3 regions of the Desulfatibacillum aliphaticivorans DSM 15576 genome follow, and region 1 is predicted to be linked to each of the others. Evidence: riboswitches for the same ligand, from Rfam matches in the RefSeq annotation. Region 1 holds a riboswitch; each other region holds the start of a gene.

What was found. Region 1 has a riboswitch for cobalamin ahead of G491_RS0108735 (hypothetical protein). Riboswitches for the same ligand answer to the same signal wherever they lie in the genome.
Region 2: linked by a shared signal. The riboswitch ahead of thiC (phosphomethylpyrimidine synthase ThiC) and the one ahead of G491_RS0108735 (hypothetical protein) in region 1 are both predicted to bind cobalamin.
Region 3: linked by a shared signal. The riboswitch ahead of G491_RS0106375 (sirohydrochlorin cobaltochelatase) and the one ahead of G491_RS0108735 (hypothetical protein) in region 1 are both predicted to bind cobalamin.

What each region holds. Positions count from the first base shown of each region.
Region 1 is NZ_AUCT01000008.1:18,956-22,229, reverse strand. Features, by position in the region: gene G491_RS36520 (hypothetical protein) at 53-181, shown strand; gene G491_RS0108740 (sirohydrochlorin cobaltochelatase) at 219-989, opposite strand; gene G491_RS0108735 (hypothetical protein) at 1,234-1,497, opposite strand; cobalamin riboswitch at 1,672-1,852, opposite strand; gene G491_RS33600 (DsbA family oxidoreductase) at 2,027-2,644, shown strand; gene G491_RS0108725 (radical SAM protein) at 2,655-3,274, shown strand, end outside.
Region 2 is NZ_AUCT01000006.1:22,379-25,652, forward strand. Features, by position in the region: gene G491_RS0106345 (cysteine hydrolase family protein) at 1-463, shown strand, start outside; cobalamin riboswitch at 873-1,068, shown strand; gene thiC (phosphomethylpyrimidine synthase ThiC) at 1,250-2,566, shown strand; gene G491_RS35345 (hypothetical protein) at 2,712-2,981, shown strand; gene G491_RS0106365 (hypothetical protein) at 2,974-3,274, shown strand, end outside.
Region 3 is NZ_AUCT01000006.1:25,684-28,957, forward strand. Features, by position in the region: gene G491_RS0106365 (hypothetical protein) at 1-1,324, shown strand, start outside; cobalamin riboswitch at 1,628-1,815, shown strand; gene G491_RS0106375 (sirohydrochlorin cobaltochelatase) at 2,074-2,946, shown strand; gene G491_RS0106380 (FecCD family ABC transporter permease) at 2,979-3,274, shown strand, end outside.

The DNA.
Region 1 (3,274 bases):
TAATTGGAAGCTGTTAGTTTTCAATCACTCAGAGCCACATCAAGGAGGGGTCATGAACAAGGTACTTTATGTCGGAATGGATGTCCACAAAGAAAGCATCGTTGCAGCAACGGCGGAAGGGGCAAGCGGAGAGGTTGACATGTTCGTGCGTTTTTGGGGACGTCTTTGCATAATCGACTAACAAATATCAAGCCTACATTATCCCACAACTGCGCAGCCTACAAAGGAACCAAATGCAAGGCCTCTCGGGTGTGCCGGACGAACATTTGGATGACGGCCGGGCTTTGGCCAAGGCCTATGTTTTCCGTTTCCACTTGAATTCCGGCTTCCTCCATTTTCACTTTCCAGGAATCCTTTTTCCCGGCCAGGTCCTTGGCGAAATGCATGCCCGAAACCAGCAAAAAGGGGATAAGCCGCGCCTTTTTATATCCCTGGACCAGCAGTTTGTTGATCAGGACCTCCCGGTCCGGATACCCTTCCTCAAGCACTCCCATGAAAGCCCGATCCCCGTACATATCCTTCAGGATGCTCCCCATGGCCGTGAACATGGCCCATGCCGGGTGATCCGTGCCGTGGCCCACAAACACCTGGGCTTCGTCTTCGGGGGAATCAAAAAATCGGGCGAGATCCTCGGCGACTTCCATGCAATCCTCCGGGGAGGTGAGCAAGGGCAGGCCCATGGAAGCCCGGACTTTTTCGTGCTGCACGTCATCCTTCAAACGAAAAAACTCATGCCCCCAGGCAAGGTGCAACGATTGCACCACAGCCCACTCATGCCCCTGGCTGGCCAGCATATCCATGACCTCTTCTGGATGGAGCTTTTGTTCGTCGCTGCGTTTATTCACCTTGGATGCCACGGTGCGGGAGGTGTATGCCCAAAGGATTTCATGGCCGGGGAATGCTTCCCTGTAGGCTGCGTCGATAAGGTCGTAAGTGGCTTTTGCGCGGGTGGAAGTGCCGAATGCAGCAAGGACGATGGGGGGCTTCATGGGTGGTCTCCTATGTTTTTGGCGCACGGAAAATATGTTGCCATCAAGCTATATACTTTTAATGCCTTATCACGGCATTGTCAAAAAAAAGCAAAAGGCTTCCCGGCGCTCGTGAGCGGTGTTTGAGCGCCGGAAAACCCTTCGGAAGAACGGTTCGGAAAAGGAGGAGACGTGCCTCTTCCGGCCGCTCGCTATCAGTAATTTTTTCGGGGCGCGGCCATTGCGCCCGGGCGCCTTTTGGGGCTCAATCCTTTTTGCCCCAGCGCCATTGGGGCTTTTCCCCCTTTTTCCAGCAAATGAAGATCAGAAGGGCGGTGGCGATTACGGTGAAAGGGAGAAACCAAATCTCGTGCGGAGGCCTCGTCAGGAATACGGCGCCCACGGTCATTAGAAGCATGTATCCGACCATGACGGCCCATCCCTGCCAGGTTAGGGGGATTCCCCATCCCCATCCGTATTTTTTCGCCGGAAACCAAATGTCCTTTTCGTCCTTATGATCATTCTTCATTGTTCGTCTCCAGGTTCTCAGGAATCAATCCAGAGCATCGCCCGGCCGGGAAGAGGCAACAAAAAAAGCCCTGCCCGTCGGGGTGACAGGCAGGGCTTAAAAAAGCGCCCAAACAAGGAATTAAACGGATATAAACATTCATATCCGCACCCCGCCTTAAACCCGAAGACGTAATAACACGGTTTTGTTGCGGCAGGTATCCTGGCTCGTGGATCAATCTACCGGCCGCGCCTTCCCATTCCCTTTGAAACAGTGGCGTGTGCGGCTTTCGTCCCCACTTACAGTGGCGGGTCCGCAGCGGATTTGCACCGCTTTCCCTATAGCCCGTAAAGGGCCCGCAACAAAAAACTTAGGCAAAAGCTAAAATTTTAAACGCCGATTGTCAAGGAAAACCGTAAAAGCGAATCCGTTTTAAGGACTTGCCCATGCGAATGATTGACAAAATCCGTTCCGGGCATACAGTAATACAGTTGTATAGCGGAGCCCACGGCTCCGCAGGAAACCCTCGACGATAATCAGGAGAAGACGCATGCCCGAATCTTCACAGGTGCTGGAAGTATTTTCCGACTACACCTGCCCCTTTTGCTACTTTAATATGGAAAACGCCGAAAAACTGGCCAAGGAATTTAATGTTCCCATCCGCTGGCGCTACTACCCTTTGCATTCCGACGTTCCCGACGAGGGCATAGCCCTGACAGAACTGTTGGACGTCCCCCTCTCCGAAGTGGAAAAGTGGGACAGGGAGTTTTCGAAAACAGCCGCCCACCTGGGGCTGCCTTTTTGCTCCCTGGACAAAACCTACAACAGCAGGCTGGCTCAGGAACTGGGGCTTTGGGCCGCGGATCAGGGAAAAGGGCATGCCTTCCACAAGGCTGCTTTTGAAGCCTTTTTCGGCCAGGGGTTGAATCTTGCCTCCAAGGACGTGCTGCTGAACATCGCGGAAAAAGCGGGCCTGCCCCTTGATGAAGCGGAGAAAATCATCACGGATCGCACCTACCAGGAGGCGGTGGACAAAGAATGGGAAGCTGCGGAGGCCAAGGCGATTACCGCCGTGCCCACCATGATCTTTGGAGAAAATCGTCTGATTGGAGCCAAATCCTGGGAGCAAATGACGGCCCTGGTTCAGGCCGGTTTGACCGGTCAATAGGAGACGGCTTATGAGATACGAAGGAACCACCTACCGCCCGCCTGTGGAATGCGACTCAATGCTCCTGCAGGTTACAGTGGGGTGCTCGCACAATGAATGCTCCTTCTGCAATATGTATCGGGACGTGAAATTCCGCGTATCCTCCATGGAGGAGATTGAAAGCGACCTTCAGGAAGCCCGGGGGATTTACCCCAAGGCTGAGAGAGTCTTTTTGGTCAACGGCGACGCTTTCGTGCTGAAGGCGGACGCCCTCAAGGCCATCGCTGAGAAGATTTTGGAGTACTTTCCCGAATGCCGAAATATAGGCATGTACGCTTCCATCAAAAACATTCGAAATAAAACGGATGCGGAACTGGCGGAGCTTCGAAAACTAAAAATCAACGATTTCCACGTGGGCGTGGAGTCCGGCATGGATTCCGTCCTGGAGCATCTTAAAAAGGGGCACACGGTCAAAGACGCCGTGCACCACCTCAATCGTCTGACCAACGCCGGCATCCAGTATGCAACCAGCCTCATGCTGGGCGCCGCAGGGGCCGGAAACGGCGCCAAAAACGCGGAAAAAACAGCGGACCTGCTCAACCAGGTAAAACCCAGCCTCATCTGGCTGGGAACCATGGGGGTTTTTAAGAC
Region 2 (3,274 bases), on a different contig from region 1:
GGAGCTTACCTGCAACGCCGAACGCCGTCCCCGTTGTCTGGAGACCGTGCCCCGCATCGCCGCCCTGATCGACAAGGCTCGCGCCGTTGGAATGCCTGTGGTGTACAGCCTCACGCCCCGGGGGACTCCCGAGACCATACTGCCCCCGGTAAAACCCCTGCCGGGAGAGCCCATTGTCAGTTCCAGCGTAGACAAGTTCTGGAACACGGACCTTGAAAAAATCCTCAAGGAAAAAGGCGTGGATACAGTCATCGTCACTGGGACCGCGGCTCACGGAGCGGTTTTGCACACGGCCACGGCGGCCGGATTTCGCAAGTTAAAAATAATCCTTCCGGTGGATTGTCTGTCCTCCGCAGACCTGTATATCGAGCAGGCTTCGGTGCATCTTTTGTTGACCGGGCCGGGAACCCGGAGGGCGATTACCCTGACCCGGAGCGATTTGATCCGTTTTTCCGAAAAATAGAAGTTAAATGAAATGGGCGAGGGGCCTCGCAACGAACGAAGCAAGGAGACCGGGTGACTACCACTGCGCGGGGACCGCGCGACTACGAAAAAACGCATTCAACAATGCCCGCCTGCCGCCGGATATGCCAAATTTTAACAAGCGTTCCCGGTCGCGCCTTTTGGTCTAACGAATCCAGTCAGCAAACGGCGCTTCCTGGGCCGCCCACAAGCAGAGCAAGCCCTGCGCCCTACCGAAAAGATGTTTTGCTTTTATTGAAATTTTTTCCTGCCGGAAAAATGATTTGTTTAACTATTTAAAATTAAAGGTTAAAATTGAATAAATTTTGGTCTTGAAAACCGTTCGGGATCATGTCCTTTGGAAAATTCCCGCTTGACAGCCTTGTTTTTTCGGTGCTACCACCACCCAAAATTCGGAGCGGACGCAAGGTGATCCTCCCAGGAGGATTGAAAAGGGAAGCCGGCGAAAATCCGGCGCGGTCCCGCCGCTGTGAACGGGGACGAAACCCGCAATATGTCACTGGGCTGAAGTTTTAGCGGCCCGGGAAGGCGCGGGGATTAGGATGATCCGTGAGCCAGAAGACCTGCCCGGCGTCTATGAAACGAACTTGGAGTTATGGCAACGCCCCAAGCTGATGATCTTTGTCGGCTGGGGCTTTTTTTATCTCAAAAGCGGATAAATCCCCGGCATCCTGCGGCGCTTTTTTGTAAGAAGTTTCGCCGGGTGATGTGCGGGAGCTCTCGCCCCTTGCCGACATCCTGCCAGTCAGGGAAAGGATGTAGGACAATGGAAAAAACTCAGGTTCAATGGGCTGTCGAGGGGCGGGTAACCCCTGTGATGGAAGAAATCGCGGCCAAGGAGGGCGTTGCCGCCTCGGAAATCCGCGAGCATTTCGCCCAAGGGCGGATCGTCTGCCCCCAAAACGCCAACAGGCCGTGCCGGAATGTGGGCATCGGCATGGGCCTTTCCACCAAGATTAACGCCTCCATCGGCACTTCCACGGACATCAGCAACATCGATTTTGAAGTGGCCAAGGCCAAAGCGGCCCAGGAAGCCGGCGCCGACACCCTCATGGAGCTTTCCGTGGGCGGAGACCTGGACAAGGTCCGCCGGGAAGTGCTGGCGGCCGTGGACCTGCCCGTGGGCAATGTGCCGTTGTACCAGGCTTTTTGCGAGGCCGCGGAAAAATATGGCGACCCCAACAAGCTGGACTCCGACATGCTTTTCGACATCATCGAGAGGCAGTGCGCGGACGGCATATCCTTCATGGCGGTCCATTGCGGAATCAACCTGTACACCATCGAGCGCCTGGAGAAGCAGGGCTACCGTTACGGCGGCCTGGTGAGCAAGGGCGGCGCCTCCATGGTGGCCTGGATGAAGACCAACAAGCGGGAGAATCCCCTGTACGAGGAGTTTGACCGGGTGGCGGCAATCCTGAAAAAATACGACGTGGTGCTTTCCCTGGGCAACGGGCTTCGGGCGGGCGCTGTGGCCGATTCCTTTGACCGGGCCATGGTCCAGGAGCTTTTGACCAATTGCGAGTTGGCGGAACTGGGCCGTAAAATGGGATGCCAGATGATGGTGGAGGGCCCCGGCCACGTGCCCATGGACGAAATCGAGGCCAACATCATCCTGCAAAAGCGCATGAGCAACAACGCTCCTTACTACATGCTCGGGCCCCTGCCCACGGACGCAGGCGCAGGATACGATCACGTAGTGGCCGCCATCGGCGCTTCCCAGTCAGCTCGCTACGGCGCGGACCTGATTTGCTACATCACCCCGGCCGAACATTTGGCCCTTCCCAACGTGGACGATGTGGTGGAAGGCGTCAAGGTCGCCCGCCTGGCGGCCCATATAGGCGACATGGGCAAGCTGCCGGAAAAAACCCGCATGCGTGACATGGACATGAGCCGCGCCCGCAGGGACATGGATTGGGAAGGCCAGTTCGCTAACGCATTGTTTCCCGAAGACGCCCGCAAAATTCGGGACGACCGTTCTCCCTCCTGCGACGACAAGGTGTGCACCATGTGCGGCGAGTTCTGCGCCAACCGGGCTTCGGGCAAGTTGTTTAACGAGGCCTTGAGCGCGGGCGTCAAAGGATAGTTCTGCTTTCTTGAGCAGTGGCCTGGCCGCCAGGCGGGCGATTAAACGTTATTGCGTTTAATTTTCGGGATAGACTGCTTTATTATCCCCCTCCTGCCGTAAGGAGGAGGGGGATAACAAGGCGGCTTTCTGAACGCCAGGCCCTTTGGGCGTAGTCGAAGGCATTCAAAGTGATTGCTGTTTACAAAACCGCCTGATTTTTATAGAACACGGACATCATGTCAGCGAAATCGGGCGGGTGGAGCCGAAGCGCTTTGCTGCGCATGGCGCTCCCTGCGTTTTTCAAACGCATTCTTGTAAATATTCAATTTCGGTGCGTTTTTTAGTGGATGTGCTCACCGCCCTGTCACTTACTTTTATGAATCGTAAAACAAGCGAGGCAGGTTTTAATGTCGGTTGTTTCATCAATGCGTAACCCCGGAGAAAGAAGATTTTCGTCCAATGAAGTCCGATTTCTTGTCGCCGCAACGGTTCTGGGCTCCATTATTCGCATTGTTTATCATTGTGACAGGCCGTTTATGAACGACGAAATCGGGACGCTGATTTATATTGAAAAAAGCATCCCGTTTTTGCTGACTCATTTTGAATCCTGGCTGACCATGAATTATTTCATCCTCATGGAAAAGGGGATGTTTTTCTTGGGAGGCGGCGCCCGGTTCAGTTTGATTGCAATCCCCTTATTGGCCGGGATTGCAACCATTCCCTTAA
Region 3 (3,274 bases), on a different contig from region 1:
CCGGGTGGCTTTGCTCGCCGCCGCCCTGGCAAGCTGCAATCCTTTTTTAATCCATTATAGCGGGATCATCAGATCATATCCGATTTTAGCCGCGCTCTCCCTCATTGCCTTGATTCTTTATTTCAAGTGGAGCGAGGATAGGTCCTTTAAAAACGGGATTTTTTTCGCCATAGCAGCGTTTTTTTTGTTTTTGTCGCATCTTAACGGGGCGTACACGCTTCTGTTTATTGCGTGCATTTTTTTGGGAGATTGGGTTTTCTCGGTGAGATCCGGGGATAAAAGAGTTTTTACAACGCTTTTGTATCCTTGTCTGGCGTTCATGCTGCTTGCGGCGCTTTCTCACGTAAAGCTCATTTCGCCCATTTATTCCTGGAGCAAGGCGTGGACGGACGCACCTCCCGCAAGCATTGATTATATTCCTTACGTGTTCTCCCAGTATTTTGGACGAGGGTACGGCGTCCTGGCGCCGGCGGGTTTATTCATTGCGGCTTTATTCCTTTGCGTTAAACGCAATACCCCCCTTGTACTGATGTTTCCTTATCTGGCCCTGCCTGTTCTCGCCATGTCCCTGGAGGGGCTGTCGCATTATCCATGGGCTTACGCCAGATTTCTCTTTTACCTGATTCCCGTGGGCCTCATCATCATTTCCCAGGGCGTGGATTTCATCGCGTTCAGCTTTCCGGGGAAGACTCGTCTGGTCTTTGGTGCGCTGACGGGTATTTTAATAATTACGTGGGCGCTTGGTATAACGGGTCTGTTTTTTAGAAAAGAAAACTTTAAATTTCAAGATGTTGCTGTCCTTATAAAGTCAGTGTACGAAAAAAACGATTTTTTTGTATATAATAATTGGTCCCTTTGGCACAATTGTGAACCGTATTTCAGAAATTCCGAGTATTCTCGATCCACCCTGGAGGATCAATTGAAGTCTGATGAAAAATCAAGCCCGGGAAAAATGTTTTTTGTGACGTCCGAGCCGTTTTTGAATAGTCCCCATGAAACCCATCAATTCGGTGAGCTTCAGGTCGTGATTTATCCCAACGATGGGCGCCGGGAACAGCTCTTGGCCCTGCGGGACGATTTGAAAAACAGCGTGCATTTCGGCGACGTCTCCGCTGAACTGGCCAATTATTACCGCCACATTTGGATGTTGAACAAAAAGCTGCAGTTGGAGTCGGGCGACAATTTTGATTATTATCAAATGGCTGTCTGGTGCGAGAAGCTCAGTAAAAAAGAGTTGAATATGCCAAAAAACGTGCAGCTTAACAAAGCCGGGAAAAAGGCAAGGCATTTGGCCTCGAGCAGACAATCCTCTCCGGACTCGTAGGAAATGGTAAAGTGAAGGCATGCTGGAGGCTATTTCAAGCAGGTTGGGCATTTGGTGCGTCGCAAGGTAAAATCGGAAGGATGCGATCCGGAGAGGCGGCTTTTTAAAAGAAATGTTCTATGGTTTTCTGTTGTAGCTATAGAATGTCTGAGTAGCTGGATAGTTTTTGTTGTCATTGATTTGTGAATCATGGGATTCACCCAATCTGCCATGACATCACATGGGTGAGGCCGGTCCGGATTTTGCGGAACCCCCGGAAAAAGCAAACGAAAATGAGGCTTGACAATAACTCATTGATCGAATAACACGACTGACAGTTGAGGTGCCCAATAGGGCCTAACAGGGAATCCCGTTAAATTCGGGAGCGGTCCCGCCGCTGTAATCGGGGACCAAGCCTGCATATTGCCACTGTTCGCTAAAAGGCGGATGGGAAGGCGCAGGTTTTGGGATGATCCGAGAGCCAGAAGACCTGCCTTAACCGTATAATCCGGACATGCGCGATGGAACGCATGAGCTGGTTTGAATTACAGGGCCAAGAAACTGGGTGCAGCCCTTCAAGCAATTTTGCTTGAAGGGCTGTTTTTGTTTTGGGGCCAAAGAAAAGCGGGACCGCTTCCCTGGAGTATGGGCGGCGGGAGCGGGTTTAAGGATTCGTTTCCGCCGGAATTTTAAAAGGCGCGGTGAAGAACGAAGAGGAAATTGGGTTTGATCGCGCGATTAAACATCCAGGAGCAAGAGGAGGAAGTTGCATGAAAAAGATTTTGTCGGCAGCGTTGGTTTTGGCTTTGGTTTTGTGCGCGTTCAATGCGTATGCCGGACACGGGGAAGCCAAGGAAGTCAAGAAAGGCATTTTGCTGGTGGCATTCGGCACCAGCGAGGATTCCGCCAAGGTTTCCTTCGAAAACATTGAGAAGAACGTTGTTGAGGCCTTTCCTGGCGTGGATGTGCGTTGGGCCTACACTTCCCACATCATCCGTCACAAGTTGGCCAGGCAGGGCGAAGTGATCCTCTCTCCGGCGGAGGCATTGGCCAGGATGATGGACGAGGGATACACCCACGTGGCGGTGCAGTCGCTGCATACCATTCCGGGCGAAGAGTACCATGCCTTGGTGCAGACGGTTAACGGCTTCCGGGCCATGCCGGAAGGCTTTGAGAGGCTGACCTTGGGCTACCCCATGCTGGGCGCCCAGGATTCCGTCGCTAAAGCCGTGGACGCCATCATCGCAACCATCCCCAAGGCCCGCAAGGCCAACGAAGCCGTAGTGCTCATGGGCCATGGAACCCATCATCCCGGCAACATCTACTACTCGGCCATGAACTGGCAGCTTCAGCAAAGGGATTCCAACATCATCATGGGCACCGTGGAAGGGTACCCGGAGCTGGACGATGTGGTTGATTACCTGAAGGCCAACAAGATCAAAAAAGTCTGGATCATGCCATTTATGTCCGTTGCCGGCGATCACGCCAAGAACGACATGGCGGGCCCCGAGGACGATTCCTGGAAGACCCAGCTTACTAAAGCGGGATTCAAATGCGAGACCGTGCTGAAAGGCACCGCTGAATATGACCAATTCGTGGACATCTGGGTCGGCCAGCTTACCAAGGCCTTCGCCCATCTGTAGGCGCTGACTGAACTATTAAGGAAACACAGCTCATGCCGGTTAAAATGGACAAAGCAAAATCGCCTGCACTCATCATCGCCGTATTGGCGATGGTTTTGGGATGCGTGGTCATTGCGTCCGCCGGCATGGGCTTTTTATCCGTTCCATACAAACAGGTGTTGGCCGTAATCTGGGAGCGGGTTGCCGGCGGCGCCGGGGGCGACCCGTTGATTTCCGCCGTGGTTTGGGATGTGCGCCTGCCCAGGATTTTTACGGCGGCCATTGTGGGCGCCGGGTTATCCCTTTCCGGGGTTGTTTTTCAGGGAATTTTAAAAAATCCCCTGGCCGA